3 regions of the Cellulomonas sp. CW35 genome follow, and region 1 is predicted to be linked to each of the others. Evidence: riboswitches for the same ligand, from Rfam matches in the RefSeq annotation. Region 1 holds a riboswitch; each other region holds the start of a gene.

Evidence for each region. Region 1 has a riboswitch for S-adenosylmethionine ahead of ACT17Q_RS15330 (methylenetetrahydrofolate reductase). Riboswitches for the same ligand answer to the same signal wherever they lie in the genome.
Region 2: it holds a riboswitch for S-adenosylmethionine, as region 1 does, so the genes downstream of both, ACT17Q_RS02705 (rhodanese-like domain-containing protein) here and ACT17Q_RS15330 (methylenetetrahydrofolate reductase) in region 1, are expected to answer to the same signal.
Region 3: it holds a riboswitch for S-adenosylmethionine, as region 1 does, so the genes downstream of both, ACT17Q_RS02780 (NAD(P)H-dependent oxidoreductase) here and ACT17Q_RS15330 (methylenetetrahydrofolate reductase) in region 1, are expected to answer to the same signal.

Annotation. Positions count from the first base shown of each region.
Region 1 is NZ_CP199000.1:3,366,707-3,376,437, reverse strand. It holds gene metE (5-methyltetrahydropteroyltriglutamate--homocysteine S-methyltransferase) at 1-2,289, opposite strand, end outside; gene ACT17Q_RS15330 (methylenetetrahydrofolate reductase) at 2,346-3,389, opposite strand; SAM riboswitch class I at 3,429-3,525, opposite strand; gene ACT17Q_RS15325 (hypothetical protein) at 3,647-3,832, opposite strand; gene ACT17Q_RS15320 (DNA-3-methyladenine glycosylase I) at 4,062-4,691, opposite strand; gene hrpA (ATP-dependent RNA helicase HrpA) at 5,202-9,524, opposite strand; gene ACT17Q_RS15310 (aminoacyl-tRNA deacylase) at 9,589-9,731, opposite strand, start outside.
Region 2 is NZ_CP199000.1:566,137-575,867, forward strand. It holds gene ACT17Q_RS02690 (GNAT family N-acetyltransferase) at 1-688, shown strand, start outside; gene ACT17Q_RS02695 (hypothetical protein) at 886-1,419, shown strand; gene ACT17Q_RS02700 (O-succinylhomoserine sulfhydrylase) at 1,523-2,776, opposite strand; gene ACT17Q_RS02705 (rhodanese-like domain-containing protein) at 2,773-3,192, opposite strand; SAM riboswitch class I at 3,199-3,297, opposite strand; SAM riboswitch class IV at 3,416-3,529, shown strand; gene ACT17Q_RS02710 (aminotransferase class V-fold PLP-dependent enzyme) at 3,569-5,011, shown strand; gene ACT17Q_RS02715 (hypothetical protein) at 5,086-5,502, shown strand; gene ACT17Q_RS02720 (pentapeptide repeat-containing protein) at 5,522-6,109, opposite strand; gene ACT17Q_RS02725 (GNAT family N-acetyltransferase) at 6,201-7,409, shown strand; gene ACT17Q_RS02730 (MaoC/PaaZ C-terminal domain-containing protein) at 8,245-9,132, opposite strand; gene ACT17Q_RS02735 (3-oxoacyl-ACP reductase) at 9,129-9,731, opposite strand, start outside.
Region 3 is NZ_CP199000.1:583,450-593,180, forward strand. It holds gene purL (phosphoribosylformylglycinamidine synthase subunit PurL) at 339-2,678, shown strand; gene ACT17Q_RS02775 (flavin reductase family protein) at 2,951-3,373, opposite strand; gene ACT17Q_RS02780 (NAD(P)H-dependent oxidoreductase) at 3,370-3,951, opposite strand; SAM riboswitch class IV at 3,969-4,077, opposite strand; gene gdhA (NADP-specific glutamate dehydrogenase) at 4,318-5,652, shown strand; gene ACT17Q_RS02790 (glycoside hydrolase family 6 protein) at 5,785-6,882, shown strand; gene rsgA (ribosome small subunit-dependent GTPase A) at 6,959-8,023, shown strand; gene ACT17Q_RS02800 (glycoside hydrolase family 6 protein) at 8,204-9,037, shown strand; gene ACT17Q_RS02805 (sterol carrier family protein) at 9,085-9,465, shown strand; gene ACT17Q_RS02810 (histidine kinase) at 9,516-9,731, shown strand, end outside.

The sequences.
Region 1 (9,731 bases):
CTCCAGGCTCGGCGTGGTCTCGTCGTACCGGCGCGTCTTGAGCCCGCAGTCCGGGTTGACCCACAGCTGGTCGAGCGCGATGGCCTTGACCGCACCCGTCAGCAGCTCGGTGATCTCCTCGACCGACGGCACGCGCGGCGAGTGGATGTCGTACACGCCCGGGCCCACCGCGCGCGGGTAGCCCGCCGCCGCGATGTCCTCGACGATCTCCATCTTCGAACGCGCCGCCTCGATGGACGTGACGTCCGCGTCCAGACCGTCGATCGCACCCATGATCTGGCCGAACTCCGAGTAGCACAGGTGCGTGTGGATCTGGGTGTCCGGACGCACGCCCGACGTCGCGAGCCGGAACGAGCGCACCGACCAGTCGAGGTAGTCCGCGTGGTCCGCCGCGCGCAGCGGGAGAAGCTCGCGCAGCGCGGGCTCGTCGACCTGGATCACCGCGATGCCCGCGGCCTCGAGGTCCGTGATCTCGTCGCGCAGCGCGAGGGCCACCTGGTTCGCGGTCTCGCGCAGCGGCTGGTCGTCGCGCACGAAGCTCCACGCGAGGATCGTCACCGGGCCCGTGAGCATGCCCTTGACCGGCTTGCTCGTGAGCGACTGCGTGTACGTCGTCCAGTCGACCGTGATCGGCTTCGGCCGCGACACGTCGCCCCACAGGATCGACGGGCGCGTGCAGCGCGAGCCGTACGACTGCACCCAGCCGTTCTCCGTGACCGCGAAGCCGTCGAGGTTCTCCGCGAAGTACTGCACCATGTCGTTGCGCTCGGGCTCGCCGTGCACCAGCACGTCCAGACCGATCCGCTCCTGCAGCTCCACGACGCGGCGGATCTCCGCCTTCATCTCCTCGACGTACTGCTCGTCGGTCAGCTCGCCCTTGCCGTGCGCCGCGCGGGCCTTACGGATCTCGGGCGTCTGCGGGAACGAGCCGATGGTGGTCGTCGGCAGCGGCGGGAGGTTCAGTCGCTGCGCCTGGGCCTCCTTGCGCTCGTCGAACGAGCCGCGCGCGAACGCGTCGTCGGACAGGCCGCCCGTGCGCTCGCGCACCTCGGGACGCACCACCCCCGGCGCGCTGCGGCGCGACGCGACCGCGTCGGACGCCTCGAGCAGCTGCTCGTGGATCGCCTCGCGGCCCTCGGACAGGCCCTCCGCGAGGGTGACGACCTCCGCGACCTTCTGGTCCGCGAACGCGAGCCACGAGCGCAGCGTCGGGTCCAGGTTCGGCTCGTCCGCCGTGTCGTGCGGCACGTGGAACAGCGACGTCGACGTGCCGACCGCGACCGCGCCCGCACCGATGACCTCGAGCTGCTCGAGCACCTGCAGCTTGGCGTCCAGGTCCGCGCGCCAGATGTTGTGACCGTCGACGACGCCCGCGACGAGCGTCTTCGACTCCAGGCCCGGGACCGCCTCGGTGGGCGCCGTGCCCTTGACCAGGTCCAGCCCGATCGCCTCGACGTCGGTGCCCGCGAGCACCGGGAGCGCGGCGCCCAGGTCCCCGTACGGGGCGGCGACGAACAGCGCGGGACGCTGCGGGCGCGCGAGCTCGGTCGCGAGCACGCGGTACGCGTCCGCGGTCGCCGCGAGCAGACGCTCGACCGGCACGTCGATGCTCTCCGAGACGAGCGCGGGCTCGTCGAGCTGCACCCACGTGGCCCCCGCCGCCGCGAGGTCGCGCAGCAGGTCCGCGTACACGGGCAGCAGGTCGTGCAGCCGGTCGATCGGCGCGAAATCCGCGGGCGCACCCTCGGTCGCCTTCGCGAGCGCCAGGTACGTCACCGGGCCGACGATCACCGGGCGGGTCAGGACGCCGTCGGCGAGCGCCTCGACGAACTCCGCGACCGGGCGCGTGCCGACGTACGAGAATGTCGTCTCCGGGCCGATCTCCGGGACGAGGTAGTGGTAGTTGGTGTCGAACCACTTGGTCATCTCGAGCGGCAGGTCGTCGCCACGGCCGCGCGCGACCGTCGAGTACGCCGCGAGGTCGAGCGTGCCGTCCTCACCGACGAGGTCCGCGAAGCGCGCGGGGATCGCGCCGACGACCGCGGTCGCGTCGAGCACCTGGTCGTAGAAGGAGAACGCGCTCGGGATCGCGGCCGTGTCCTTCGGCAGGCCGAGCTCGACGAGGCGCTCGCGCGTCCGGCGGCGCAGCGCCGCGGCGGTCGCCTCGACCTCGTCGGCCGTGGACCTCCCGGCCCAGAAGGCCTCCACGGCCTTCTTGAGCTCGCGGCGCGGCCCGATGCGCGGGTAGCCGAGCACGGAGCCGGTCGGGAACTGCGGGGTCTCGCTCATGGGGTCCAGCCTTCGTGTCGTGGTGGTGCGGGGTTCGGGGGACGTGGGCGCCGACCTCAGCGTGTCGAGCCGTCCAGCTGCGCGCCCTCGAGCAGGTCGAGCGCGGCCTCGTGCTTGTTGTACGTGTAGAGGTGCACGCCGGGTGCGCCGCCGTCGAGGACGCCCTTGACGAGGTCGACACCCGCGCGGGTGCCGATGCGGTGCGCCGCCGACGCGTCGTCCGCGGAGCCGAGCGCGTCGAGCAGGTCGCGCGGCACCGGGACACCCGTGAGCTCCTGCGTGCGCAGCAGCCGGGCCGGGTCGGTCAACGGGATGATCCCGGGGATGATCGGGATGACCACGCCCGCCGCGCGCGCCTCGGCCACCAGGCCCAGGTACGACTCGGCGTCGTAGAACACCTGCGTGATCGCGAAGTCCGCACCCGCCTCCTGCTTGGCGAGCAGCGACGCGACGTCCTGCGCGCGCGTGCCGCCCGTCGCCGCGTTGCCGCGCGGGAACGCCGCGACCGCGACCGACAGCGGCCGCACCCGCGCACGCACGGCCTGCGCCGGGCTCGCACCGCAGCGGCGGGACTCGATGTCCCGCAGCAGACCGACGAGCGCGCTCGCGGTCTCCAGGCCGTCCGGGTGGGCCTGCCAGTCGGCCTGGCCCGCGGGGGGGTCGCCGCGCAGCGCCAGGAACGAGCGCACGCCCTCGTCGAGGAACTCCTCGACGATCGTCGTGATCTCCTCGCGGCTCGTGCCCACGCACGTGAGGTGCGCGATCGGGGACAGCGACGTCTCGCGCAGCAGCCGCGAGACGAACGCGCGCGACGTCTCGCGCGTCTTGCCCGACGCGCCGTACGTGACCGAGACGAAGTCCGGGTGCACGGCCTCGAGCTGGCGCACGGTCTCCCACAGGCGCGGCGCGGCCTGCGGGTTGCGCGGCGGGAAGAACTCGAACGAGAGCGTCGGGCGGTCGAGCGTGCCGAGCGGCCGCGGGTCGGCGGCCACGTGCGCGCCGGTCGGGACGCCGGGGCGCGTCGCGCTGCTCGCACCGTCGGCGCGCGCGTCGTCGAGCCGCGGCTGCGCCGCGGGCGGGTTCACGGTCGCCGCGCTCACGCCGGCGGGCCGTTCAGACACTGGGTCTGCGACATGTCCACTCCATCGGTCCTGGCGGAAGCACCCACACCCTCGTCGCGGAGGGGGGTTGCTGCGGCGTCGACGAGCCAGGTCTCTCGGCCGCTCTGGATGGTTGGCGTGATCGTAGGCCGGGAGCCCACATGCTGACCACGACTTCTCACGTTGCGAGACGGGCGGGCCGCCCAGCGGACGCGTCGCCGGAGAGTCGCAGATCAGGCGGAAGGACGCTCCGCGGGTCAGGCCAGCGGACGCGGGCGCTGGTGCGGGATCTCGCCCCACGGCTGGGTGCCCGTCACCGTCGACAGCAGACCGGCCTCGACCGCTTGCAGGACCTGCGCGTCCGGCGGGACCGACCCGCCCAGCGCCTCCCGCGCACCGCGGACGGCGTCCAGGCCGCCGTCGTGGTCGGGCATCTCGGTCATGCGCAGGACTGTAACCGCCGTGCACGATCAGGCGAAGTCCCCACAGCCGGATCACCCGAGAAGAGCACGTCCCGGGTTCATCCGAGCGGGCGGCACCGGGACGGCCGGACGCCGCGGGTAATCGCGTGACCCGTCCCGGCCGACGTGCGCTGACCTGCGGATCTGCTCTCGCGCCGGGTCACCCGAACGCCACGACCCACCGCATCCGTCTCCGCAGCCGCCGGGGACTTCACCCACGCACCGACGGGCAGGTCGCCAGGTGGTCGTCGACGAGCCCGCACGCCTGCATCGCCGCGTACGCCGTCGTCGGTCCGACGAACCGGAAGCCGAGCGACTTGAGCTCGCGCGCGAGCGCGCGGGACTCGGGCGTCACCGCCGGCACGTCCGCCCACGAGGCCGGGCGCACGTGCTGCGTGCGGTCCGGCGCGAACGACCAGAACAACGCGTCGAGCGTGCGGCCGGAGGCGTGCAGCGCGAGCAGGGCGCGCGCGTTGGCGACGGTCGCCTCGATCTTCTGGCGGTTGCGCACGATCCCCGCGTCCGCGAGGAGCCGCTCGACGTCGTGCTCGTCGTACTCCGCGACCACCCGCGGGTCGAACCCCGCGAACGCCGCACGGAACGACTCGCGCTTGCGCAGCACGGTGATCCACGAGAGCCCCGACTGGAAGCCCTCGAGCGCGATCCGCTCGAACAGCGCCTCCTCGCCGTGTACCGGGACACCCCACTCCTCGTCGTGGTAGCGCTCGTACAGCGGGTCCCCGTCCCCGAAGCACCGCCCCGTCACGGGCGCCGGAGCGGTCACGGGCGCCGGAGCGGTCACGGCCGCCAGCGGGGTGTCGGCCGTCACGGTGTCGTCCATGCGGTTGAGTCTGCCGTCTCCCGCCCACGCGCGGCAGACCTCGCGCGCCCACTGTGGACGCCAGGCCGTCAGCCGAACCCCGTTCCCCCCCGTCGGCCCGGTCCCGCTCCGCAACCCCGACGTCGTGGGTGCTACGGCTCAGACGCGCCGTTCCCGTAGCATCCGCGGGGGCGACGACCGGCCACCTCGGCCATGTGCCGGGCTGGTCGCTGTCGAGATCCCCGAGCCAGGAGACACGCGGTGGCTGGGTCGAGACCGTGGTTGCTCGCGGTATGCGCGCGCGAACCCGGAGCAACCACGGGGTGGGCGGGAGTGGGTTCGCCGAGGGGGCTTGACCCCGTGAGGTGGACACGCTGATTCCGAGGTTGTCTCGGAGGGAGCGAGAAGATCTGGTCGTGGGGTGTGGGCGCCCACCGCGGCGTCGGCGCTTCTCGGGGACGACGACCTTGACGCCCTGTCCGCGATCACCGCGTCCAGCTCCGATCGGCGGGTTCTCGTGATCCGCTGGGGTTAGGTCAGGGTGGTGAGCTGTTTGCGGACGCGCTGGGCCGAGATCGGGGTCGGGGTGCCGAGCTGCTGCGCGAACAGGCTCACGCGCAGCTCCTCGAGCTGCCAGCGGACCATCGCGACCTGCGCGCGGTCCGCCCCGGACGCAGCCGCGAGCGCGTTCTCCAGGTCGTGCACCTGCCACGCCAGGTCGGCGTCGCGCGCGGGGTTCTCGGCGGCCTTGCCCAGCCGGTACCGCGCAGCACGCAGGTAGCGCACCAGGTGCATCAGGCGGTCCGCGCCGGTCTCGACGACGAATCCCGCGTGGACCAGTCGCGCCGACTGCTCGCGCACGTCGGACGCGGTGGCCAGCAGCGCGAGGCTCGAGGTCCCCTTGAGCTCTACCTCGAGCTCGCGCCACGCGGTGAGCACCTGGACGAGCACGCCGACGAGCGCGTGCACCCGGTCCTCGAGCCGGTCGCGCAGGAACGCGCGCAGCGCGGCGTAGTCCTCGGGCGTCCGGATGTCCGCGGGGGTGCGGCCCGCCTCGGCGGGGCGCGTGCGCAGGTGCTCGTCGACGAGCGCGTCGACCGCGGCGAGCTGCACGTCCTCGACGAGCGCCTCGCGGCTCGGGTACGGGTTGGCGGCCAGCGCGAGCGCCTGGGCACCCGTCCAGCGGGACGTCACGCGGGCCGGGGCGAGCCCGACGTCGAGCAGCAGCAGCCGGCGCAGGCCTGCGCGCGCGGCGGCGGGGCGCGCGGACGCGTCGGCGAGCGTGCGCACCGAGACGCTCGTGCGCTCGTCGACCAGGGTCGGGTAGGCGCGCACGACGGTCGCGCCCGAGCGCACCTCGACGACCTCGGGGAGCGTGAGGTCGGCGGGCCACGTCGTCAGGCCCGCGCGCGACACGGACTCGGCGACCGGCCCCGACGAGCCGTCCCTCGCGTGCCGCGACTCGGAGGCACCCGCGTCCGACCAGCGGGCATCGCCGCGGTCCGGGCGCGCGCGCGGACCAGGCCGCGCGGGCTCGTCGGCCGCCAGCCCCGCCTCCCGCATGGCCTGCCGCAGCGCGGCCTTCACGGCGGTGTCGACCGCGTCCTGCGCGCGGTCCGCGAGCCGGTGCTGCAGCGCCGCGAGGTCCTTGCCCTCGTCGACCACTCCGCCACGGTCCCCGACCACGCGGAACGTCATGCGCAGGTGCGCGGGCAGGCGGTCGTCGTCGAACGCGTCGGCGGGGACGTCCACGTCGCGCACGGCCCGGACGGCGGAGCGGAACGCGTCGTGGAACGACGGCGCGGCGTCGCCCGCGCGCACGGTGTCGGCCCAGGTCGCGGTGTTCTCGCGCAGCCAGGCGGCCACCGCGCGGCCGACGTCGGGTGCGGGGACGAGCTGCACGCGCACTGGCTTGGGCAGCGCGCGGATCGTCGCGACGACGAGCTCGTCGAGCAGCCCCGGCACCATCCAGCCGAAGCCGTCGGGCGTCAGGCGCGGCAGCTGGGGGAGCGGGATGTGCACGGTGACGCCGTCGGCCTCGGTGCCGGGCTCGAACTGGTAGGTCAGCGGGAGCGACAGGTCGCCCTGCGGCCAGCGCGACGGGAACGAGGACTCGTCGATCGCGTCCGCGTCGGACGAGACGAGCAGCTCACGGGAGTACGTCAGCAGGTCGGGGTCGCGGCGCCGCGCGGTCTTCCACCACTGGTCGAAGTGCCGGGCGGAGACGACGTCCGCGGGGACCCGCTCGTCGTAGAAGTCGAACAGGGCGTCCTCGTCGGCCAGCAGGTCCGCGCGGCGGGCGCGCGCCGCCAGCTCGGAGGCCTCCGCGAGCAGCCGCCGGTTCTCGTGGAAGAACTGGTGGTGCGTGGTCCACTCACCCTGCACGAGCGCGTGCCGCAGGAACAGCTCGCGCGCGGCCTCCGGGTCGACCGTCGCGTAGAGCACCCGGCGGCCGGCCACGACGGGCAGCCCGTACAGCAGGACGCGTTCGGTGCACATGGCCGCACCCTGCTTGGTGGACCACGCCGGGTCGGAGTAGGTGCGCTTGACCAGGTGCGCGCCGAGCTCCTCGGCCCACGCGGGGTCGATGCGGGCCGCGTCGCGCGCCCACAGCCGGGACGTCTCGACGAGCTCGGCGGCCATGACCCACGCGGGCGGCTTCCGGGCGAGCCCCGAGCCGGGGAAGATCGCGAACCGCGCGCCGCGCGCGCCGAGGTACTCGTTGCGCCCGCGCCGGTCGGGCCGGGCCGGGCGCTTGTCCCCCCGACGAGCGGGTGCGGCGACCTCGGTGGCCTCCTGCATCCCCACGTGCGACAGCAGCCCGGACAGCACGCAGCGGTGGATCGCGTCGGCGTCCCAGTCGCGGCGCAGCTCGCCGCGCCGCGGGCCGCCGGCACCCGCACCCTCGTCGGGACCGTCCGCGAGCGCTGGCCACCCGCCCTCCCCACCGCCGCCGGACGCCTCGTCGGGACCGCGACGGCGCCCCGCGGGCAGACCCTTGGCGAGGTCCCGCAGCTGGGTGACGACGTCCTGCCACTCGCGGACCCGCAGGTAGTTCAGGTGCTCGGCGCGGCACGCGCGGCGGAACGCGTTGCCGGACAGCTCGCGCCGCTGCTCGCGCAGGTAGGCCCACAGGTTCAGGTAGGACAGCAGGTCGGAGGTGGGGTCGGCGAACCGCGCGTGCAGCGCGTCGGCCTTCTCGCGCTCCTCGGCGGGACGCTCGCGCGGGTCCTGGATGGACAGCGCGGCCGCGACGACGACGACCTCGCGCAGCACCCCGTGGCGCGAGGCCTCGACCACCATGCGGGCGAGCCGCGGGTCGACCGGGAGCTGCGCGAGCGCACGCCCCGTCTCGGTGAGCCGGGTCCCGTCCGGCCCGGTCTCGATCGCGCCGAGCTCGGTGAGCAGCTGCACGCCGTCGCGCACCGCGCGCACGTCGGGCGGGTCGACGAACGGGAAGTCGACCACGTCCTGCGGCGAGGCCGCGACGCCCACGGCGATCATCTGCAGGATCACCGACGCGAGCGACGTGCGCAGGATCTCCGGCTCGGTGAACCGCTCGCGTCGCTCGAAGTCGTCCTGCGAGTACAGGCGGATCGCGATGCCGTCGGCCACGCGGCCGCACCGCCCCGAGCGCTGGTTGGCGGACGCCTGGCTGATCGGCTCGATCGGCAGCCGCTGCACCTTCGTCGCCTTCGACCACCGGCTGATGCGCGCCGTACCCGGGTCGACGACGTACCGGATGCCCGGCACGGTCAGCGACGTCTCCGCGACGTTCGTCGCGAGCACGATGCGCCGCCCGGGGTGCGACGAGAACACGCGGTGCTGCTCGGCGGCCGACAGGCGCGAGTACAGCGGCAGCAGCTCGACCGCCTGCGGGTGGCGCGGGTCGGTCACGCGCGTGCCGAACGACGCGCGCAGCGCGTCCGTCGCGTCGCGGATCTCACGCTCCCCGGACAGGAACACGAGCACGTCGCCGGGTCCCTCGGCGCACAGCTCGTCGACCGCCTCCGTGATGCCGGTCATGAGGTCGCGCTCCCGCACGGGCGGGCGGGCCGGGGGCGGTGTGCGGCGCGGCGGCGCGTCGTCGTCGAGCTCGTCGTCCTGCACGCCCAGCGCGTCGGGCGACAACGGCCGGTACCGGATCTCGACGGGGTAGGTGCGGCCGGTGACCTCGACGACCGGCGCGGGGACACCGTCGGGGTGCTCGGGGGTGGGGGCGCTCGCGAAGTGCCGGGCGAAGCGGTGGGAGTCGATCGTCGCGGACGTGATGACGAGCTTGAGGTCCGGGCGGCGCGGCAGCAGGCGCGTGAGGTAGCCGAGCAGGAAGTCGATGTTGAGGGACCGCTCGTGCGCCTCGTCGATGATGAGCGTGTCGTACTGCCGCAGCAGCGGGTCGCGCTGGATCGCCGCGAGCAGGATCCCGTCCGTCATGACCTTCACGAGCGTGTGCTCGCTGGAGGTGTCCGTGAACCGCACCTGGTACCCGACGAGCTCGCCGAGCGGCGTGCCGATCTCCTGCGCGATGCGCTCCGCGACCGACCGTGCCGCGATGCGCCGAGGCTGCGTGTGGCCGATCTGCCCCGCCCGGCCCCGGCCGAGCTCGAGCGCGATCTTGGGCAGCTGCGTCGTCTTGCCCGACCCGGTCTCACCGGCGACGACGACGACCTGGTGGTCCCGGATGGCGGCCGCGATGTCCGCCCGCCGCGCGCTGACCGGCAGCTCCGGGGGGTAGGTGATCGGCGGCAGCACCGCCTCCTCGCGCGCCGCGGCCGCTCGAGCGCGCCGGGCCTCGCCGTTCGGCTCAGGGCGACGGCGGCGCTGGCGGCGCTCGTCGCGCTGGTCGGTGGTCACGGCGTCCCATCCTCCCAGGTCCGCCCGCGGGGTGGCGCGCTCATTCCGGACGCAGGTCGGGGCCTCAGCGTCCGGACGCGTCCTGCGTGACGTCCGCGACCGTCGCGTCGAGCGCGGTGACCAGGGCGTCGCCGTCGACGGTCGCGGCGACCCCGTGCGCGCCCGCCCCGATCGACACCCGCCGCCCGAGCACGCGCTCGTCGGCGA
Region 2 (9,731 bases), 820 kb from region 1:
GCTCGCACCCGCGCACGGCTGCACGCGGCTGGTCCTCGAGACCGGCGTCCTGCAGCCCGAGGCGATCGGCCTGTACCTCTCGCTGGGGTACCGCTCGATCCCGAACTACGCCGAGTACGCCGACGAGCCGCTCTCGCGCTGCTTCGCCAAGGACGTCCCCGCGGGCCCCCGCACCTCGTCGCGGCGCTCCACCGGTGCCGCGGACGTCGCGCTCGAGACCGTGCCCTGGGACCACGACGAGGCGCGGGGGTTGCGGCGCGCGATGTGGGCGTTCAACGTCGAGCGCTACCCGGAGCTGGTCCCCGACGCGCCCGACCTCGGCTTCGCGTCCGACGACGCCCGCCAGGGCGTCGGCGTGCTCACCACCTGGCTGGCGCGGGTCGCGGGGGTGCCGGTGGGCTGCCTGTCCCTGCGGGCGCCGCGCCCCGGTCAGCCGGACGGGAGCGCCGAGCTCAAGAAGATGTTCGTGAGCGACGCGGCGCGCGGGGCCGGCGTGGCGCGGACGCTGCTCGCCGCCGCGCACGACGACGCGCTCGCCCGCGGGTTCACGAGCACCGTGCTCGCGACCGGCATCCGTCAGCCCGAGGCCGTGACCCTGTACCTGTCCGCGGGCTACCGGCCCGTGCCCCCGTACACCGACCACGCCGACGACTTCCTGACCCTCTGGTTCGGGCGCGCGCTCCGCTGAGCTCGACGCGGCGGTGGTGACGTCCCGGGGTGACGGCTGCCGGATCGTGGACGCGGGGTGGTCACAACCGCGCCGCCGTGGTTACCCTGTCCGCCATGTTCTCGGTCCGGGTGTGTTGTCGCTGAGCTGACGCTCGCGCGCGCCCGCGGCCCCCTGGCCCTCGTCGCGCACCCCGTCCGACCCGAGGACCTCCTCCCGTGGCTCAGCCCCTCGCGCACGTGCGCACCCCTGACCTGACGTCCCCCGCGCGGCCCGCCGCCGTCGCGCTCGCCGCCGCCACCCCGCGGCACGTCACCGAGTTCGTCATCGACGACTCGACGCTCGTACCCACGACGCTCGCCCTCGCGGCCGCCCGCGCCGACGTGATCCGCGTCCGCCACGGTGCGGGTCTGCCGACGCACGCGGCGGTGCGCGCGCTCGTCGCGATGCTCGACGGTGAGATGGCCGCGCTGGGCCGCCCGCGCAGCGACGTCACCGTCGTGCTCGAGGTCGAGACGGTCGTCGCCGACGACGCGCACGACGCGGCTCGTCGTCGCGGCCACCTCGCCTACGCGGCGGCGTTCAGCCACCTCGCGTGGCACGTGGACGCGACGATGCTCGTCGCGCCGCTCGACACGCTCGCCGCCGAGGCGGCGCACGTCGCGCGCCGCGCGGGCGTCGACCGGGTCGAGCTCGCGCTCGTCGGCGGCTCGCGCCGCCACGCCGCCGCCCTGGCCCGCACGCTCACCTGACCACCCCGCGGTTGCTCCGGTTCCGGGACGTCGGAGCCGGAGCAACCCCGGCGTCGGCCGGGTGGGGTGGTGGGGTCCCCAGCGGAGAGGTGGTGGCGGAGGGTCAGCGCAGCGTGCTGAGAGCCTGGTCGAGGTCGTCGCGCAGGTCTTCGACGTCCTCCAGACCCACCGAGAAGCGGACCGTGGCCTCACCGATGCCGACCCTGGCGCGCCCCTCGGGGCCGAGCTTGCGGTGCGTCGTCGTGGCCGGGTGCGTGACGATCGACTTCGCGTCACCCAGGTTGTTCGAGATGTCGACCACGCGCAGGGCGTCGAGCACACCGAACGTCGTCTTCTTCGCGAGCTCCGGCGTCGCGCCCTCGGGCGTGCGCAGCGTGAACGTCACGACCGTCCCGCCGCCGGTCTGCTGCCGCCGCGCGAGGTCGTGCTGCGGGTGCGACTCGAGGAACGGGTAGCGGACGGACTCGACCGCCGGGTGCTCCTCGAGCCAGCGCGCGAGCGTCAGCGCGGACGCGGCCTGGTGCCGCACGCGGATCGACAGCGTCTCGAGGCCCTTGAGCAGGACCCACGCGTTGAACGGCGAGAGCGAGGGCCCGGTGTTGCGGATGAGCGTCTGCACCGGCCCGCCCACGAAGTCCGCCGAGCCGAGGATCGCGCCGCCCAGGACACGGCCCTGCCCGTCGATGTGCTTGGTCGCGGAGTACACGACCACGTCGGCGCCCAGGTCGAGGGGGCGGGAGAACACGGGGGTCGCGAACACGTTGTCGACGACGACGACCGCGCCGGCCGCGTGCGCGAGGCGCGAGACCGCCTCGATGTCGACGAGGTCCTGCATCGGGTTCGACGGCGTCTCGAAGAACACGACGTCGGCCGGGGTGGCGAGCGCCGCCTCCCACTGCGTGAGCTCGTGCCCGTCGACGTACTCGGTGCGCACGCCCCACTTCGCGAGGATCTCGTCGAAGATGACGACGCTCGACCCGAACAGCGCACGGGCCGCGACGATCCGCGAGCCCGAGCCGACGAGCGCGGCGAGCGCCGTGAACACCGCGCTCATGCCGGACGCGGTGGCGTAGCAGGCCTGCGCGCCGTCGAGCAGGCGCAGGCGCTCCTCGAAGGTGGACACGGTCGGGTTGTTGTAGCGGGAGTACAGGAACCGGTCGACCTCGCCCGCGAAGGCGGCCTCGGCCTGGCCCGCAGAGTCGTAGGTGAAGCCCTGCGTGAGGAACAGCCCCTCGCCGAACTCGCCGAACTGCGAGCGGACGTGCCCGCCGCGCACCGCGAGCGTGTCCGGGCGCAGCGTCGAGCGGTCGACCCGCCGGGCGTCCCAGTCGCCGGGGCCGGGGGCGTACGGGCTCACGCCTGCCGCCAGGGCAGGCCCTCGGCGCGCCAGCCCCAGTGACCGCGGTGCCCGTCGGGCCCGACGTCGCCCTCGAACCCGCGCAGCACGTTGTAGGCCGGGCCGTAGCCCGCGGCGGTCGCGGCCTGCGCGGCGGCGACCGAGCGGACGCCCGACCGGCACAGGAACACGACGGGGCGGCCGTCGCCGGGCTCGAGCCCGGTCGCCGCGAGCTCGTCGAGGAACGTGGGGTTGGGGCCGACCGGGGTCAGCCACTGCACGAACGCGGCGCGCCCGCCCGTGTCGGCGGCGTCGGGGACGCCGATCTGCTGCCACTCGGCCTCGGTGCGCACGTCGACGAGCAGCGCACGCTCGTCGGACGCCACGAGGTCCCAGGCCTGCTGCGGGGTGAGGTCGCCTGCGTAGGGTCCGGCCATGTCGCTCCTCCATCGGTCCTGGCGGTAGCACCCTCGGCCAGGCGCGGGGCCTGCGGGTTGCTGCGGCGTCGTCGAGCCAGATCTCTCGGCCGCTCTGGATGGTGCGAGGACTGTAACGCCGATTCGTCGGCCACATCCACCTCGTGGACACGCGTTCCGCGTGGCGAGACGGACGGGTGTCCGCGTTGACAGCCGCTCGCTCGGCTCGCCACCCTTTCGGTCAGGTCATGAGCGCCAGCGCGAAGCCCCGGCTCGCTGGCCGGCAACCCTCCTCCGCGGTGGGGTGCCCCGGGTGACGACCAGGCCGAGCACCGACCGGTGCCGGCAAGCGCGGGATGCCCGGACCCGGGGTCCCCGGATCCACGGAGGTACCCCCGTGACCGTACTGGCCGAGACGACGTCCTGTCCGACGACGGCCCCGACGTCCGGCACGACGACCGGCACGACGACGGGCGCGACCACCGTGTCCGCCGTCCAGCCGCTCCTGCCCGTGGTCGGGGGCAGCACCACGGTGCCGCTCGTCGACGGCACGCAGCGCGTCTACGCGAACCTCGACTACGCCGCCAGCGCACCGGCGCTCCAGGCCGTCGCCGACCGGGTCGCGGAGGTGCTGCCGCTGTACGCGTCGGTGCACCGCGGCGCGGGGTACCTCTCGCAGGTGTCGACCGCGCTGTACGAGTCCGCGCGGCAGGCGGTCGCGCGGTTCGTCGACGCGCGCGAGGACGACGTCGCGATCATCACCCGCAACACCACCGACTCGCTCAACCTGCTCGCCGGGGTCGTCCCGACCGGTGAGCGGGTGCTGGTGCTCGACCTGGAGCACCACGCGAACCTGCTCCCGTGGCTGCGCTCGAGCGACCCGCACGGCCGTCGCACGACGATCCTGCCGATCGCCGAGACCGTCGCCGCGACCCTCGAGTCGCTGCGCGCGGAGCTCACCGCGCGCGCGTACGCCCTGGTCACGGTGTCGGGCGCGTCCAACGTCACGGGTGAGGCGCTGCCGGTCGAGCGGGTCGTCGAGATCGCGCACGCCGCGGGTGCGCGGGTCGCGGTCGACGGTGCGCAGCTCGTGCCGCACCGCGGCTTCTCGCTCGCGCGCACGGGCGCCGACTACGTCGCGTTCTCGGGCCACAAGACGTACGCGCCGTTCGGCGCGGGCGCGCTCGTCGGCCGTCGCGACTGGCTCGACACGGGCATGCCGTACCTCGCAGGGGGAGGTGCGGTGCGCGACGTGCGGGCCGACCGGACCGTGTGGCAGCCGGCCCCGGCGCGCCACGAGGCCGGGTCGCCGAACGTCATCGGTGCGATCGCGTTGGCGGAGGCGTGCGACGCGCTCGCGGCGCTGCCGGCCGGGGCGCTCGTCGAGCACGAGCGGGCGTTGCGGGGCCGGCTCGTCGCGGGGCTCGAGCGGGTCCCGGGTGTGCGCGTCGCGAGCATCTGGCCCGACTCGGCGGAGCCCGTGGGGGTCGTGACGTTCACGGTGGAGGACCACGACCCCGGCCTGGTCGCCGCGTACCTCGCGGCCGAGCACGGCATCGGTGTGCGTGACGGCCGGTTCTGCGCGCACCCGCTGCTGTCCCGCCTGGGTGCGAGCGGCGGTGCGATCCGCGCGTCGGTGGGGGTCGGGACGCCGAGCGAGGCCGTCGACCGTCTGGTCGCGGCGCTGCACGCGTACGTGACGGACGGGCCGCGCTCGCGGTACGCGGTCGAGGACGGCTGCTGGGCGGTCGTCGACGACACGCGTCCGCTGCTCGCGGTGCACGGCCTGGACCACCTGGCCGCGACCGCCGCGGCGGCGTGCGGTCCTGCGCTCGACTGAGCCGAGCGGCGCCGCAGAGGTCAGGGAGTCAGGACGCGCGCGGCGCGCGCGAGCATGCTCCGCACGACGTGCGGGTGCAGCGCACGCACGGGCAGCAGGTAGAGGCGGCCGCGCCGGTTGTGCAGGCGCACGTTCGTCGTGACCGCGACGAGGCCCGCGCGGGAGTCGACGGCGACGGCCGCGGCGACGCCCGGGACCGCGTCGAGGCCCTGTTCACGGCCGTCGCGAGCCGGCGCCGCGACTGCGCGCGCCTGTACGTCGAGGCCGCCGCCGAGGGCGTCTCAGACGTCGTCGCACGGGTGTCCCAGCGGCGCGTCGACTACCTCGCCGACCTGCTCGTCGAGCTCGGGCAGGACCCCGACGAGGCCCGCCGCCGCTCGTCCGTCGCGCTCGCGGCCGTCGTCGGGCTCGGCCAGCTCGCGGCCGTGGGCGTGCGCCCCGACGACCCCGCCGCACTCACCGCGACCGCGCTGGCCATGACGCTCGCCTGACGCGCCCGCGCGCGGTCCGTCACCGGACGCGCAGACCCATGTGCTCGGCCAGCGCCGGCGCGAGCTCGACGAGCTGCTCGGACGTGATCGTCGCACCCGCGAGCCCCGCGACGCCGTCCAGGTGCTGCAGGTCGCGCACGCCACGCAGGTCCGCGTCGGTCAGGGTCGCGCCGGTGACGTCGAGTCGCCGCACGCGGCAGTCCTCGAGCACGAGCCGCCGTGCGCGCACCCGCGCCAGGTCGAGCTCGTCCACCACGACCCCCGTCAGCCGCACCTCCTCCAGCGTCGCGTCGCGCAGGTTGAGGTAGTCGAGCTTGCCGCCGGACACGTGCACGCGCGTCCACCGCGACCCGTACGCCTGCACCGCCCCGAGCCGGCAGTCCGTCCACCCACCGTCCTGCCACGCGGTGCTCGACAGGTCGAGCGCACTCGCCCGCACGCCCGTCCACGTGGTGTCGACGAACCGCGCGTGCGCCAGCTCCGCGTCGTCGAGCACGCAGCCGACGAACGTGCAGTCGAGGAAGCGCGCCTCGCGACCGTCCTGCCCGGACAACCGCTCGTCGGTGAACGTCAGCCCGTCGTAGTCGCCTCCGGCGTCCAGCAGCATGGGCCCACCTTGCCACCCGCGGCCGTCCCCGGCCGTCCACGGGGCGCAAAGGGCTCGAACCGCACGTGCGCCGGATGGCACGATGCGGCCCGTGCAGCACGACCTGACGCTCGACGCCCCCGGGGTCAACCTCGTCCCGCTCGGTCCGGAGCACGCGGCGGCGCTCGTCGTGTTCGTCGACGACCGGGTCTGGCGCGGCATGACGACGCCCGTTCCCCGCACGCCCGACGACATGCTCGAGGACGTCGAGCGCGCGCTCGCGACGCCCGGGCGGTACGCGTTCGCGGTGCTCGACGCCGAGTCCGGCGCGGTGCTCGGGTCGACCTCGTTCTACGACGTCGACCTGCGCATGGGCCGGCTCGAGGTCGGGCACACGTTCTACGACCCCGCGGTGTGGGGCACGCACGTCAACCCCGCGTGCAAGCTCGCCCTGCTGACGCACGCGTTCGAGACGTGGGGCGTGCACCGCGTGGCGCTGCGCGTGGACGCGCGCAACGCGCGCTCGCTCGCGGCCATCGCGCGGCTCGGCGCGGTCGAGGAGGGGCGGCTGCGCGGTCACCGGCTCGCGCCCGACGGCTCACGCGGGGACTCCGTGTACTTCTCGGTCCTGGCCGACGAGTGGCCCGCCGCGCGTGCGCGGCTGCGCACACGGCTGGGACTGCCGGGCTCCGACGAGCACCTAGCGTCCGACGAGCACGCGTCCGACGAGCACGCAGCGTCCGACGAGCGTGCGGGAGCCGCCCGGGACGACGAGCGCGCGCGGCCCGGCGACGGCGGCCCCGGCGAGCGGTCGCACGTCGTGCTGATCGGCGGCCGGTCCGGGGTCGGCAAGACCAGCGTGGCCCACGCGCTGCACGCGCTGCTCCGCGACGCCGACGTCCCGCACGCCGTGATCGAGGGCGACTACCTGGACCTCGCGCACCCCGCACCGCACGCCGACCGCCTGGCCGAGCGCAACCTGCGCGCGGTGTGGTCCGCCTACCGCGACCTCGGCCACCGCCGCCTGGTCTACACGAACACCGTGAGCCCGCAGTACGCCGACGACCTGGCCGCCGCGATGGGCGACTCCCCGCGCGTCACCGCCGTGCTGCTCACGGCCGACGACGAGACCGCACGCGAGCGGCTCGCGCAGCGCGAGCACGGCGCCGAGCTCGCCGCGCACGTGGCGCGCAGCGACGCGGCGGCCCGCGCGCTCGAGCGTGGCTGCCCCCCGTCGGTGCACCGTGTCGGCACCGCGGGCCGCACTCCCGACGAGGTGGCCCGCGGCATCGCCGCCCTCGCAGGCTGGCTCCCCACCTGACCCCCCCACCTGGCCACCCCCACCTGACCCACCCGACCCCTCAGACCCCCGAGCGCCGCGCCGCACAGCCCGTCCGCACCCCGTCGTGCGCGCCGAGCTCCGCGACCCCGCGCTTCCTCCGGCTCCGGTAGCGAATACCCGGAGCAACGACGGTCTCGCGGCTGGATGGCCTGTCGACCCGTGGCCGGATGGCCGGTCGACCCCGGCTGGATGGTCGATCGAGCCCGCGGCTGGATGGTCGACGAGGCCGGGGTTGCTCCGGGTTTCGTCGCGCATACCCGGAGCAACGGCGGGGTCGCGGTTGGATGGCCGGTCGAGCCCTCGGCTGGATGGTCGACGGACCCCGCGGCTGGGTGGGTGACGAGCCCGGGGTTGCTCCGGCTCTCGTCGCGCATACCCGGAGCAACGGCGGGGTCGCGGTTGGATGGCCGGTCGACCCGCGCGGGGGAGGGCCGTTCGGGCCTGCGGTTGGGTGGGTGACGAGGCCGGGGTTGCTCCGGGTCACGTCGCGCATAGCCGGAGCAACGGCGGGGTCGCGGTTGGATGGCCGGTCGACCCGCGCGGGGGAGGGCCGTTCGGGCCTGCGGTTGGGTGGGTGACGAGGCCGGGGTTGCTCCGGGGTCTCGTCACGGATAGCCGGAGCAACGGCGGGGTCGCGGCTGGATGGTCGGTCGACCCGCGCGGCGGATCGTCGACCGACTCCGCGGCTGGATGGTCGACGAGCCCGGGGTTGCTCCGGTTCTTGTCGCGGATAGCCGGAGTAACGGCGGGGTCGCGGGTGGAGGGGGGGTCGACCACGCGGCGGATGGTCGGTCCGGCCTGCGGTTGGGTGGGGTCAGGGGAGGGGGGCGACCGAGGCGAGGGCGTGGGGCTTGCCCGAGCGCGGGTGCCACGCCGCGAGGTCGAACCCGCCGCCCGGGCGGTGGCGCACCGAGGTCGCGACGGTCGCGGGCAGCAGCACCGGCTTGACGAAGTCCACCGACCAGACGAACGCGTCGCCCCGTCCCCGGCCCGCGTCGGCGAGCAGACGCGCGGCGGTGTACATCCCGTGCGCGATGGTCCGCGGGAAGCCGAACGCCTTGGCCGTGAGCGGGCTGAGGTGGATCGGGTTGCGGTCGCCCGAGACGGCGGCGTACCGGCGGCCCGTGTCGGCCGCGAGCCGCCACTGACCGGTGGGGAGCGGGGGTTCGAACGGTGCGCGCTCGTCGTCGGACGCGCGCTCGTCGGACGGCAGGTGCACGCCCTTGGCGAGGTACGTCGAGACGCCGCGCCAGACGACCTCGTCGTCGACGGCAGCCTCGACCGCCAGGTCGACCTGCGTGCCCGTGCGGTGGGGCCGCAGCCGGTCCGCGGACGCGGAGACGTCCAGCGTCTCGTCGTAGCCGATGGCGCGACGCTGCTCGACGAGGTTCGCGAGGTGCACCATCCCGAGCATCGGCAGCGGGAAGTCGGTGCGCGCCATGAGCGCGATGGCGAGGGGGAACCCGAGCACGTGCACGAGGCCGGGCGGCAGGGTGTCGCTCGCCTCCTCGCCGACGAGCCGCTGGTAGGCCGCCAGGTGATCGAGCGAGGCGCGCACGCCCCGGACCCGGTAGGCGGTGGCGGGCAGCTCGAGGGGCGCCGAGCCGGTGCGCCGGGCGAGCGCGAGGCGGCCGGTGGACGCCGCGCCGCGCGCGTACAGCCCACCCAGCCCGGGGACGGCGGGCAGGTCGACGAGCGTCACGCGCCCACCACGTTCTGCCCGCACACCCGCAGCGTGCGCCCGACCACCCCGCCGGCCTGCGGCGACGCGAGGAACGACACCGCCTCGGCGACGTCGACCGGGAGGCCACCCTGCTGCAGCGAGTTCAGCTGCCGCGCGACCTGCCGTGTCACGGCGGGCATCCGCGCGGTCATCTCGGTCTCGATGAAGCCGGGCGCGACGGCGTTCGCGGTGCCGCCGAACGGCTCGAGCAGCGGCGCGGTCGCGCGGACCATGCCGATCACGCCGCCCTTGGTGGCCGCGTAGTTGGCCTGGCCGCGGTTGCCCGCGAGGCCGGTGGTCGACGAGATCGAGACGATGCGCGGCGCGTCGGTGAAGTCGCCGGACGTGAGCAGCGCCTCGTTGATCGCGAGCTGCGCGGCGATGTTCACGGCGATCACCGAGTCCCACTGCGCCTCGGTCATGTTGGCGAACAGCTTGTCGCGCGTGATGCCGGCGTTGTGCACGACGACGTCGAGGTGCCCGTGCCGTGCGAGCGCGTGCTCGAGGATCGTGGCGCCCGCGTCGGGGGCGGTGATGTCGAGCTGGAGCGCGGTGCCGCGGACCTCGTTGGCGACCGC
Region 3 (9,731 bases), 840 kb from region 1:
GTGCGTCGAAAACGGTCGAATCGGACATCCGACCAAGCCGAGACAGTAGGGCGATCAGGCATAACGCACAATTCCCCCATCGGCGTGTCGCGCGCGGCGCGCCGGGGCGTGCGCACGTGTCACCCGTTGAGCGCACGCCGGGCTCGCCCGTCCGGGCGAGCGTCACCTGGACGCGCGTCCGACGAGCCTGCGCCGCGCGGGGCCGGGAGGGCTCCGCGCCGGGGAGTGGACGCGCGTCGGACGGCCCCGTGGGCGTCGGTATCCTGTCGCCGTCCGCCGACGACGGCCGTGTCCCCGCGGGCCGGCCGGCACGGCCCGGAACTCGCCCAAGGGAACCGATGACCTCCGCACCCGCGCGCAGCGACCAGCACTACGACACCGTCGAGGACGCCGCGGCGACTCCCGACCTCGCCCAGCCCTACGCCGAGCTCGGTCTCAAGCCCGACGAGTACCAGCGCATCCGCGGCATCCTCGGCCGCCGGCCCACCGCCGCCGAGCTCGCGATGTACTCCGTCATGTGGTCCGAGCACTGCTCGTACAAGTCCTCCAAGACGCACCTGCGCCAGTTCGGCGACAAGACCACACCGGCGATGAAGGAGCACCTGCTCGTCGGCATCGGTGAGAACGCGGGCGTCGTCGACATCGGCGACGGCTGGGCCGTGACGTTCAAGGTCGAGTCCCACAACCACCCGTCGTACGTCGAGCCGTACCAGGGCGCGGCCACGGGCGTCGGTGGCATCGTGCGCGACATCATCTCCATGGGTGCCCGCCCCGTCGCCGTGATGGACCAGCTGCGGTTCGGTGCGGTCGACCACCCGGACACGGCCCGCGTCGTGCACGGCGTGGTCGCGGGCGTCGGTGGCTACGGCAACTCGCTCGGTCTGCCGAACATCGGCGGCGAGCTCGTGTTCGACGCCTCGTACCAGGGCAACCCGCTCGTCAACGCCCTGTGCCTGGGCGTGCTGCGGCACGAGGACATCCACCTCGCGAACGCGTCGGGTGCGGGCAACAAGGTCGTGCTGTTCGGCGCGCGCACGGGCGGCGACGGCATCGGCGGGGCGTCGATCCTCGCGTCGGAGACGTTCGACGACACCAAGCCGTCCAAGCGGCCGTCGGTGCAGGTCGGCGACCCGTTCATGGAGAAGGTGCTCATCGAGTGCTGCCTCGAGCTGTACGCCGCACGCGTCGTCGAGGGCATCCAGGACCTGGGCGCGGCGGGCATCTCGTGCGCGACGAGCGAGCTCGCCTCGAACGGTGACGGCGGCATGCACGTCGACCTCGAGAACGTCCTGCTGCGCGACCCCACCCTGACGGCCGGCGAGATCCTGATGTCGGAGTCGCAGGAGCGCATGATGGCGGTCGTCACCCCCGCCAAGCTCGAGGAGTTCCTCGCGATCACGCGCAAGTGGGACGTCGAGACCGCGATCATCGGCGAGGTCACCGGCTCGGGCCGGCTCACGATCGACCACCACGGGCACCGCATCGTCGACGTCGACCCCAAGACGGTCGCGCACGACGGCCCGGTCTACGACCGCCCGTACGCGCGTCCCGCGTGGCAGGACGGGCTGAACGCCGACACGTCCGCGTCGCTCGCGCGTCCGACGAGCCCCGACGAGCTGCGCGCGACCGCGCTGCGCCTGCTCGGCTCGCCGAACCTCGCGTCCAAGGAGTGGGTCACCAAGCAGTACGACCGCTTCGTGCAGGGCAACACCGCCCTCGCGCAGCCCGACGACTCGGGCGTGGTCCGGGTCGACGAGGAGAGCGGCCTGGGTGTCGCGCTCGCGACCGACGCGAACGGCCGCTACGGCAAGCTCGACCCGTACACGGGTGCGCAGCTCGCGCTCGCGGAGGCGTACCGCAACGTCGCGACGACGGGCGCGCGCCCGCTCGCGGTGACCGACTGCCTCAACTTCGGCAGCCCCGAGCACCCCGACTCGATGTGGCAGCTCGTCGAGGCGATCCGCGGCCTGGCCGACGCGTGCCAGACGCTCGAGGTCCCCGTCACGGGCGGCAACGTCTCGCTCTACAACGGCACGGGCGAGCCCGGGAAGATCGACTCGGCCATCCACCCGACGCCCGTCGTCGGTGTGCTGGGCGTGCTCGACGACGTCGCGTCCGCGGTGCCGTCCGGCTGGACCGCGCCGGGCGTGTCGGTCTACCTGCTCGGCACCACGCGTGCCGAGCTCGACGGGTCCGCGTGGGCGGACGTCGAGCACGGTCACCTGGGCGGCGTGCCGCCGCGGGTCGACCTGGCCGCCGAGCGTGCGCTGGCCGCGGTGCTGCAGAACGCCGCGCGCGACGGCCTCGTCGACGCGGCGCACGACCTGTCCGAGGGCGGCATGGTCCAGGCGCTCCTCGAGTCGTCGCTGCGGTTCGGCGTGGGTGTGCGCGTGTCCCTCGACGCGCTGTGCGAGCGGGACGGCCTCACGCCGTTCGAGGCGCTGTTCTCCGAGTCCACGGCACGTGCGCTCGTCGCGGTGCCGCGCTCGGAGGAGGTGCGCTTCGCGGACCTGTGCGTCGCGCGCGGCGTCCCGGCGCTCAAGCTCGGTCAGACCGCGGACGTCGCGTCCGACGACGAGGAGGCCGGTCCGGCCGTCGAGGTCGAGGGCCTGTTCGCGATCCCGCTGGCCGAGGCCCGCGACGTGTTCGAGGCCACCCTCCCGCGCCACTTCGGCTGACCCCGCACCACCCCGGAGCCCCCGCACCCACCCGGCGCGGGGGCTTCGTCGTCCCCGACACCCAGCCCCCGCACCCGACACCCGATACCTGACCGCCCCACCCCGCCGACCTCGCGCTTCCTCCGGCTCGGCCCCTCCAGAGCCGGAGCAACGACGGGGTCAGCGGCGGGGGCCTCGGTCGAGACCGCGCTTGCTCCGGCTCAGCTCCTTCGGACCCGGAGGAACCGCGGGGTCGGCGGGCGGGGGCGTGGGCGAGGTGGGGCAGCGGGGGCTCACACGGGGAACGAGATGGTCCAGATCGTGGGATCGGGATGAGTGGTCGTTGACACCGGCTCCCCGGCCGGCAGCGCGGTCCAGCCGCCGGCCGCGAACCGGTCGATGCCGCTCGTCGCGAACCTGGCCGAGACGTCGTCCTGGTGGTCGGCGAGGAAGCTGAGGGCGAGGGTCGTCGCACGCGAGACCGCGGGCCACGAGGACGACGAGGACGCGAGCGAGAACGCGAGCAGCGGCGGCTCGGTGGAGACCGAGATGACGGACGTCGCGGTGAACCCGACGGGTCGGCCGTCCGCGTCGCGCAGCGTCACGACGACGACGCCCGCGGGGTGGCCGCGGAACACGGCCTTGTACTCGTCGGGTGACAGGCGCGACTCGTGCGGCGCGTCGGTGTGCGGGCGGGCGACCGGCTCGGCGGTCATCGGGCTGCCTCCGCGAGGTCGAGGTCCGCGGCCGGCTGACCGACGGCGCGGCGCAGCGCGTCGCCGCCGCGCGCGAGCCAGGCGTCCACGGCGCGGTCGAGGCCGGTCGGGTCGGCGAGGTCGGCCTCGGTGACCGTGAGGGCGCGGGTCGGGACGACCGCGCCGAGCTCGACGAGCACGGGCCGCAGGTGGACCTCGCCGACGAGCGCGTGCGCCGGGTTGCCGGACACGACGAGGGGCACGACGACGACGCCCGCGAGCCCGTCGGGGCCGTACAGGTCGAGGAACGCCTTCAGCAGGCCCGTGTAGGAGGCCTTGTAGACCGGGGTCGCGATCACCGCGACATCGGAGTCCGCCAGCGCGCCGAGCGCGGCGTCGACCTGGGGTCGCTGCCCGGCGAAGAGCTCGCCGGCGACGGTCACCAGGTCGACCGTGGTGGTGACCGTCCCGCCGACGTGGGCGGCGACGGCAAGCGCCGCGGCCCGGGCGGCCGCCAGGGTGCGCGATCCCTCGCGCGGGTTGCCCGCGACCACCACGACGGTGGGCTCGGGGTGGGTGTCAGGTGCGTGCGTGCTCATGGTCCCTCGCAATCGTTCCGTCACGTTTGCCGGCCCGTGGGCCGGCCAGGTCGTCCCCCGGAGCACCCCGCGCGTGACCGGGGTTGCCGACCAGCGAGCCGGGGCTTGGCGCTGGTTCTCGTGACCTCGGGAGGGGTATAGCAGCGGGTGCGAAAAGGGATACCAGATTGGTCGGAAATCTCGTCTGGTGGACGTCGCGGGGCCCCGCGCCCCAGCGGCACGCCGACCGCGGGGCGACGAGCGCCGCGCCGCCCAGCGACCCGCGGATGTCCACGGGTCGGGAGTCCTGCGCCCGACTGCCGGACGGCGTCTAGCCTGGGGCGTCCTCACATCCAGGCCACGCGGAGCAGAGCGGAGCCGAAAGACATGCAGGTGCAGCTGGAGCGTGCCCTCGAGCAGGTGCTCGCGCGCAACGCCGGGGAGCACGAGTTTCACCAGGCCCTCCACGAGGTGTTCGACAGCCTCGGGCCGGTGCTCGACCGCCACCCCGAGTACGTCGACGCCGCCGTCCTCGAGCGGCTGTGCGAGCCCGAACGGCAGATCATCTTCCGTGTCCCCTGGGTCGACGACTCGGGGACCGTGCAGATCAACCGGGGCTTCCGCGTCGAGTTCAACTCCGCACTCGGCCCGTACAAGGGCGGCCTGCGGTTCCACCCCTCGGTGTACCTCGGGATCGTGAAGTTCCTGGGCTTCGAGCAGGTCTTCAAGAACGCGCTGACGGGCATGCCGATCGGCGGCGGCAAGGGCGGCTCGGACTTCGACCCGCGCGGCAAGTCCGACGGCGAGGTCATGCGCTTCTGCCAGTCGTTCATGACGGAGCTGTACCGCCACATCGGCGAGTACACGGACGTGCCGGCCGGTGACATCGGCGTCGGCGGCCGTGAGATCGGCTACCTGTTCGGGCAGTACAAGCGCATCACCAACCGCTACGAGTCGGGGGTGCTCACGGGCAAGGGCCTCACCTGGGGCGGCTCGCTCGTCCGCAAGGAGGCGACCGGCTACGGCACGGTGCTCTTCGCGGAGAGCATGCTCCGGACGATCGGCGAGTCCTTCGACGGGCAGCGCGTGGTCGTCTCCGGTGCGGGCAACGTCGCGCTGTACGCGATCGAGAAGGCCCAGCAGCTGGGCGCGCACGTGGTCGGGTGCTCGGACTCGTCGGGCTACGTGCTCGACGAGAAGGGCATCGACCTGGACCTGCTGCGGCAGGTGCGCGAGGTCGAGCGCGGGCGCGTCTCGGTGTACGCCGAGCGTCGCGGCGCCGTGTACGTCCCGGGCCGCCGCGTCTGGGAGGTCGGTGCGCAGGTCGCGCTGCCGTGCGCCACGCAGAACGAGCTCGACGAGGACGACGCGCGCGCGCTCGTCGGCTCCGGCGTCAAGGTCGTCGCCGAGGGCGCGAACATGCCCACGACGCCCAAGGCGATCACGCTGCTGACCGAGTCGGGCGTGCTGTACGCGCCCGGCAAGGCCGCGAACGCAGGCGGTGTCGCGACCTCCGCGCTCGAGATGCAGCAGAACGCGTCGCGGGACTCGTGGACGTTCGAGCACACCGAGGAGCGCCTCGCGGCGATCATGCGTGACATCCACGACCGGTGCCTGACGACGGCCGACGAGTACGGCGTGCCCGGCTCGTACGTCGCCGGTGCCAACATCTCGGGCTTCGTGCGCGTCGCGGACGCGATGCTCGCGCTCGGCCTGGTCTGACGGCCGTGCGGCCCCGGTCGCCTCACGCGAGGCGACCGGGGCCGCGGCCTGTCGCGAACGGGTGAACCCGGACGTCCGGGCTGCAGTGCGCGCCCCGTGCGGCCGCTGACGTGCTCATGGGTGGACGACCTCATGGGTGACCGACGCGCTGCGCAGCCCACCTCCGGAGCCGGGCTCGTGGCCGGCGCGCCCGTGCGGGCAGGCGTCCTCGCCGTGCTCCTCGCCATGATTCTCATGGGGCTCCTCGCCGCGTGCGACGCCACCGCGGGTCCGGCCACGACCACCCCGGCCGCCTCGTCGGCCGCTCCGGGCACGGCCGACGCGCCCACCGCCGCACCCCCGTCGGCGGCGCCGCAGACGCCGGCACCCAGCACCGCCGCCGGAGCGGACGCAGCCGGCGGCCTGCTGGTGCGCACCGAGTCGCAGGCGGTCACCGCCTGGAGCGCGGCCACGGGAGAGGAGAAGCGACTCCTCGCGACGATCGCCCAGACCCCGCAGGCCGCCTGGGTGGGCGACTGGGTCGACGCCGGCGTGGCCCGTGATCAGGTCGCCCGGCTCACGTCGGCCGCCGCCGACTCGGGCACCACCGCTGTGCTCGTGGTGTACGCGATCCCGGGCCGCGACTGCGGGCTGCACTCCGCGGGCGGCGTCGCCGCCGACGCGTACGCGGCGTGGGTCGAGGCGGTGGCCGGCGGGATCGTCGGGCACCCCGTCGTCGTACTGGAACCCGACGCGCTCGCCCAGCTCGGCGACTGCGACGGCCAGGGCGACCGGGTCGCGCTCCTCGCCGCGGCCGCGCGCACCCTCGACGAGGCGGGCGCACGCGTCTACCTCGACGCCGGCCACAGCGGGTGGCTGCCCGTCGGCGAGGCGGTCGCGCGCATCCGCGCGGTCGGCACCGCGCACCTCGCGGGCTTCGCGCTCAACACGTCGAACTACCAGACCACCGCCGACGAGCGCGCGTACGGCGAGCAGGTCGCGGCGCAGCTCGACGGCCTGGGCTTCGTGGTCGACACCTCGCGCAACGGGAACGGCTCGAACGGCGAGTGGTGCAACGCGCGCGGCCGCGCGCTCGGCGAGGCGCCGCGGCTCGTCGACGACGGCACGGCGCTCGACGCGCTGCTGTGGGTCAAGTCTCCCGGCGAGTCCGACGGCACGTGCAACGGCGGGCCCGCCGCCGGGCAGTGGTGGCAGGAGATCGCCCTCGAGCTGGCGCGCAACGCGTCCTGACGTCGGTGCTCGGCCCCTTGCCGGGGGTCGGAAATGGAGCGGACGGGCGCGGGTGCGTCGGCCTACCGTCGGCGGCATGTCCTCCTCGCAGCGATGGCGTGTGGTGCGCGCCGACAAGGGTGCGGTGCTCGTCGTGCCCGACCTCGGCGTCCCCGGACCCGCCCTCGCGGGGGTCGCCCCGGCACAGCCCGCCCCGGCACAGCCCGCCCCGGCAGAGCCCGTGCGCGCGGCGCTCGCGCGCGACGGGCTCGCGGAGCACGACGAGGGGCGTGTCGTCCCCGCGGTCGGCGACTACGTCCTGCTCGACGACGCGGGCTGCGTCGCGCGGGTGCTGCCGCGCTCGTCGGCGCTCGTGCGGGACACCGCGGGCCGCACGTCGCTGACGCAGGTGCTCGCGGCGAACGTGGACGTCGTGCTCGTCGTGGAGCACCTGGACCCCGACCCGGACCTCGGGCGCGTCGAGCGGCTGCTGACCCTCGCGTGGCGCTCGGGCGCGACGCCGGTGGTGGTGCTGACCAAGGCGGACCTGGTCCCCGACCCGTGGGGGATGGCCGCTGACGTGCAGCGCGTCGCGCTCGGGGTCGACGTGCACGCGGTCACGGCGACCGCCGACGAGGGGCTGGGGCCGCTGCGCGCGGTGCTCACGCCGGGCACGACCCTCGTCGTCGTCGGACCCTCGGGAGCCGGCAAGTCGACGCTGGTCAACGCGCTCGCGGGCCGTGCGGCGATGCCGACGGGTGAGCGCCGCGCGGACGGCCGCGGCCGGCACACGACGACGCACCGGGAGCTGGTGCCGCTCGCGGGCGGCGCGGTGCTGATCGACACCCCGGGGCTGCGTGCGGTGGGTCTGGTGGCGGACGCCGAGGCGCTCGAGCACACGTTCGCGGACGTCGCCGCGCTGGCCGCCCGGTGCCGGTTCTCGGACTGCGCGCACCGGTCCGAGCCGGGGTGCGCGGTGCGGGCCGCGCTCGACTCGGGCGAGCTCGACGAGCGCCGGTTCGACAGCTGGCGCCGGCTCGAGCGTGAGGCGGCGTACCAGGAGCGGCGCGTGGACGCGCGGCTCGCGGCGGCCGAGCGCGCCCGCTGGAAGAAGCTCACGGCGGAGCACAGCCGCGGCCACCGCCCGGTGCCGCGCGCCTAGCGGCGGCGCCTCCCGCCCGGGCCGGTGCGGGCTGGCGAACGGGCGACGGACCTTGGGCCTACGGGCAGGAGCCCCGCGGTCGACCAGGCTGCTGCTCGTGTCGGAGCGCTCCCACACCGGCGGAGCCGGCGCGCGGACCGCCCCGACCCGGACCGAGATGGCGCGACGACAGGACGAGCGGTGACCGGCCTCTACCTCAGCACCCGGACGAAGGCGTACGCGGCCTGGCAGGCGTCGCACGGCGCGGACCGAGCCGCGCTCGAGCTGCTCGCGACGACCCCGCAGGCCACGTGGCTCGACGACCCGTCCGACCCGGACGCGACGCGCGAACAGGTCCGCGAGCTCACCCGTGCCGCGCACGACGAGGGCAGCACGGCGGTCCTGGCGGTGTACGCGATCCCCGGCCGCGACTGCGGGCACTACTCAGCGGGCGGTGCCCCGGCGGAGCGGTACGGGCAGTGGGTGCGGGACGTGGCCGCCGGCATCTGCGGTGCGCCGATCGTCGTGCTCGAGCCGGACGCGCTGCCGCAGCTCGGGGCCGGGGACCACCAGGGCGACCGCGTCGCGTACCTCGCGGACGCCGCGCAGGTGCTGCACGCCGCCGGTGCGCGCGTCTACCTCGACGCGGGGCACTCGGCGTGGCTGACGCCGCGGGAGGTGGTGCGGCGCGTCGAGCTGGTGGGCACGCAGCACCTGACGGGCATCGCCCTGAACACCTCGAACTACCAGTGGACGGCCGACGAGCGCGGGTACGGCGAGGCGATCTGCGCCGAGCTGGACCTGCGGTTCGTCGTCGACACCTCCCGCAACGGCCGCGGGAGCGACGGGGAGTGGTGCAACGCGCGCGGTCGCGCGGTCGGTGACCTGCCGCGGCTGGTCGACGACGGCACGGCGTGCGACGCGCTGCTGTGGGTCAAGCCCCCGGGCGAGTCGGACGGCACCGGCAACGGCGGGCCGGCGGCCGGCGCGTGGTGGCAGGAGATCGCGCTCGAGCTCGTGCGCAACGCGACCTGAGCCGGGCCACCGGGCCGCGGCACCCGGCGGTGGGGGAGAATCGCGGGGTGCCTCCTCGTCGTCGAACCGATCCTGTGGCGGGACGTGCGGCGCTCGCCGCGTGGCGAGCGGACCCCTCGTCGGTCCCGGCCCGGCGCACGGCCGTGCGGTTCACGCTCGAGGAGCTCGCGGACGTCGCGCCCGGGCACACCGTCGAGGTGCGGGTGCCACCGGACGGTGCGGTGCAGGCCGTCGCCGGGCCGCGGCACACGCGCGGGACGCCGCCGAACGTCGTCGAGATGGACCCGCAGACGTGGCTCGAGCTCGCGACCGGCGCGCTGACGTGGGACGACGCGGTGCGCGACGCCCGGGTGCGCGCGTCGGGCGAGCGCGCGGACCTCGCGGACTGGCTGCCGCTCCAGGCGGCGCGCGAGCGCCCCGGCCGCTGACCGGCCCGGCGCGAGCCGGGACCCGCGGCGGGCTGACCTAGGATCGCGGGGTGTCGCACGACCCGCAGGACCCGCAGCGCCCCGACGAGCCCGCGTCGCCCCAGGGCGGTGAGCCGGCCCCCTCGGAGGACGAGCTCGCGCGCCTCGCGGTGCCCGCGCGGGTGCGGCGGGCGCCCAAGTACGGGGTGTTCATCGTCGCGGGTGCGCTCGTCGGCGTCGTCGTCGGGCTGCTGCTCACGCTGTTCCTGGGTGCGGGCTCGGACGGC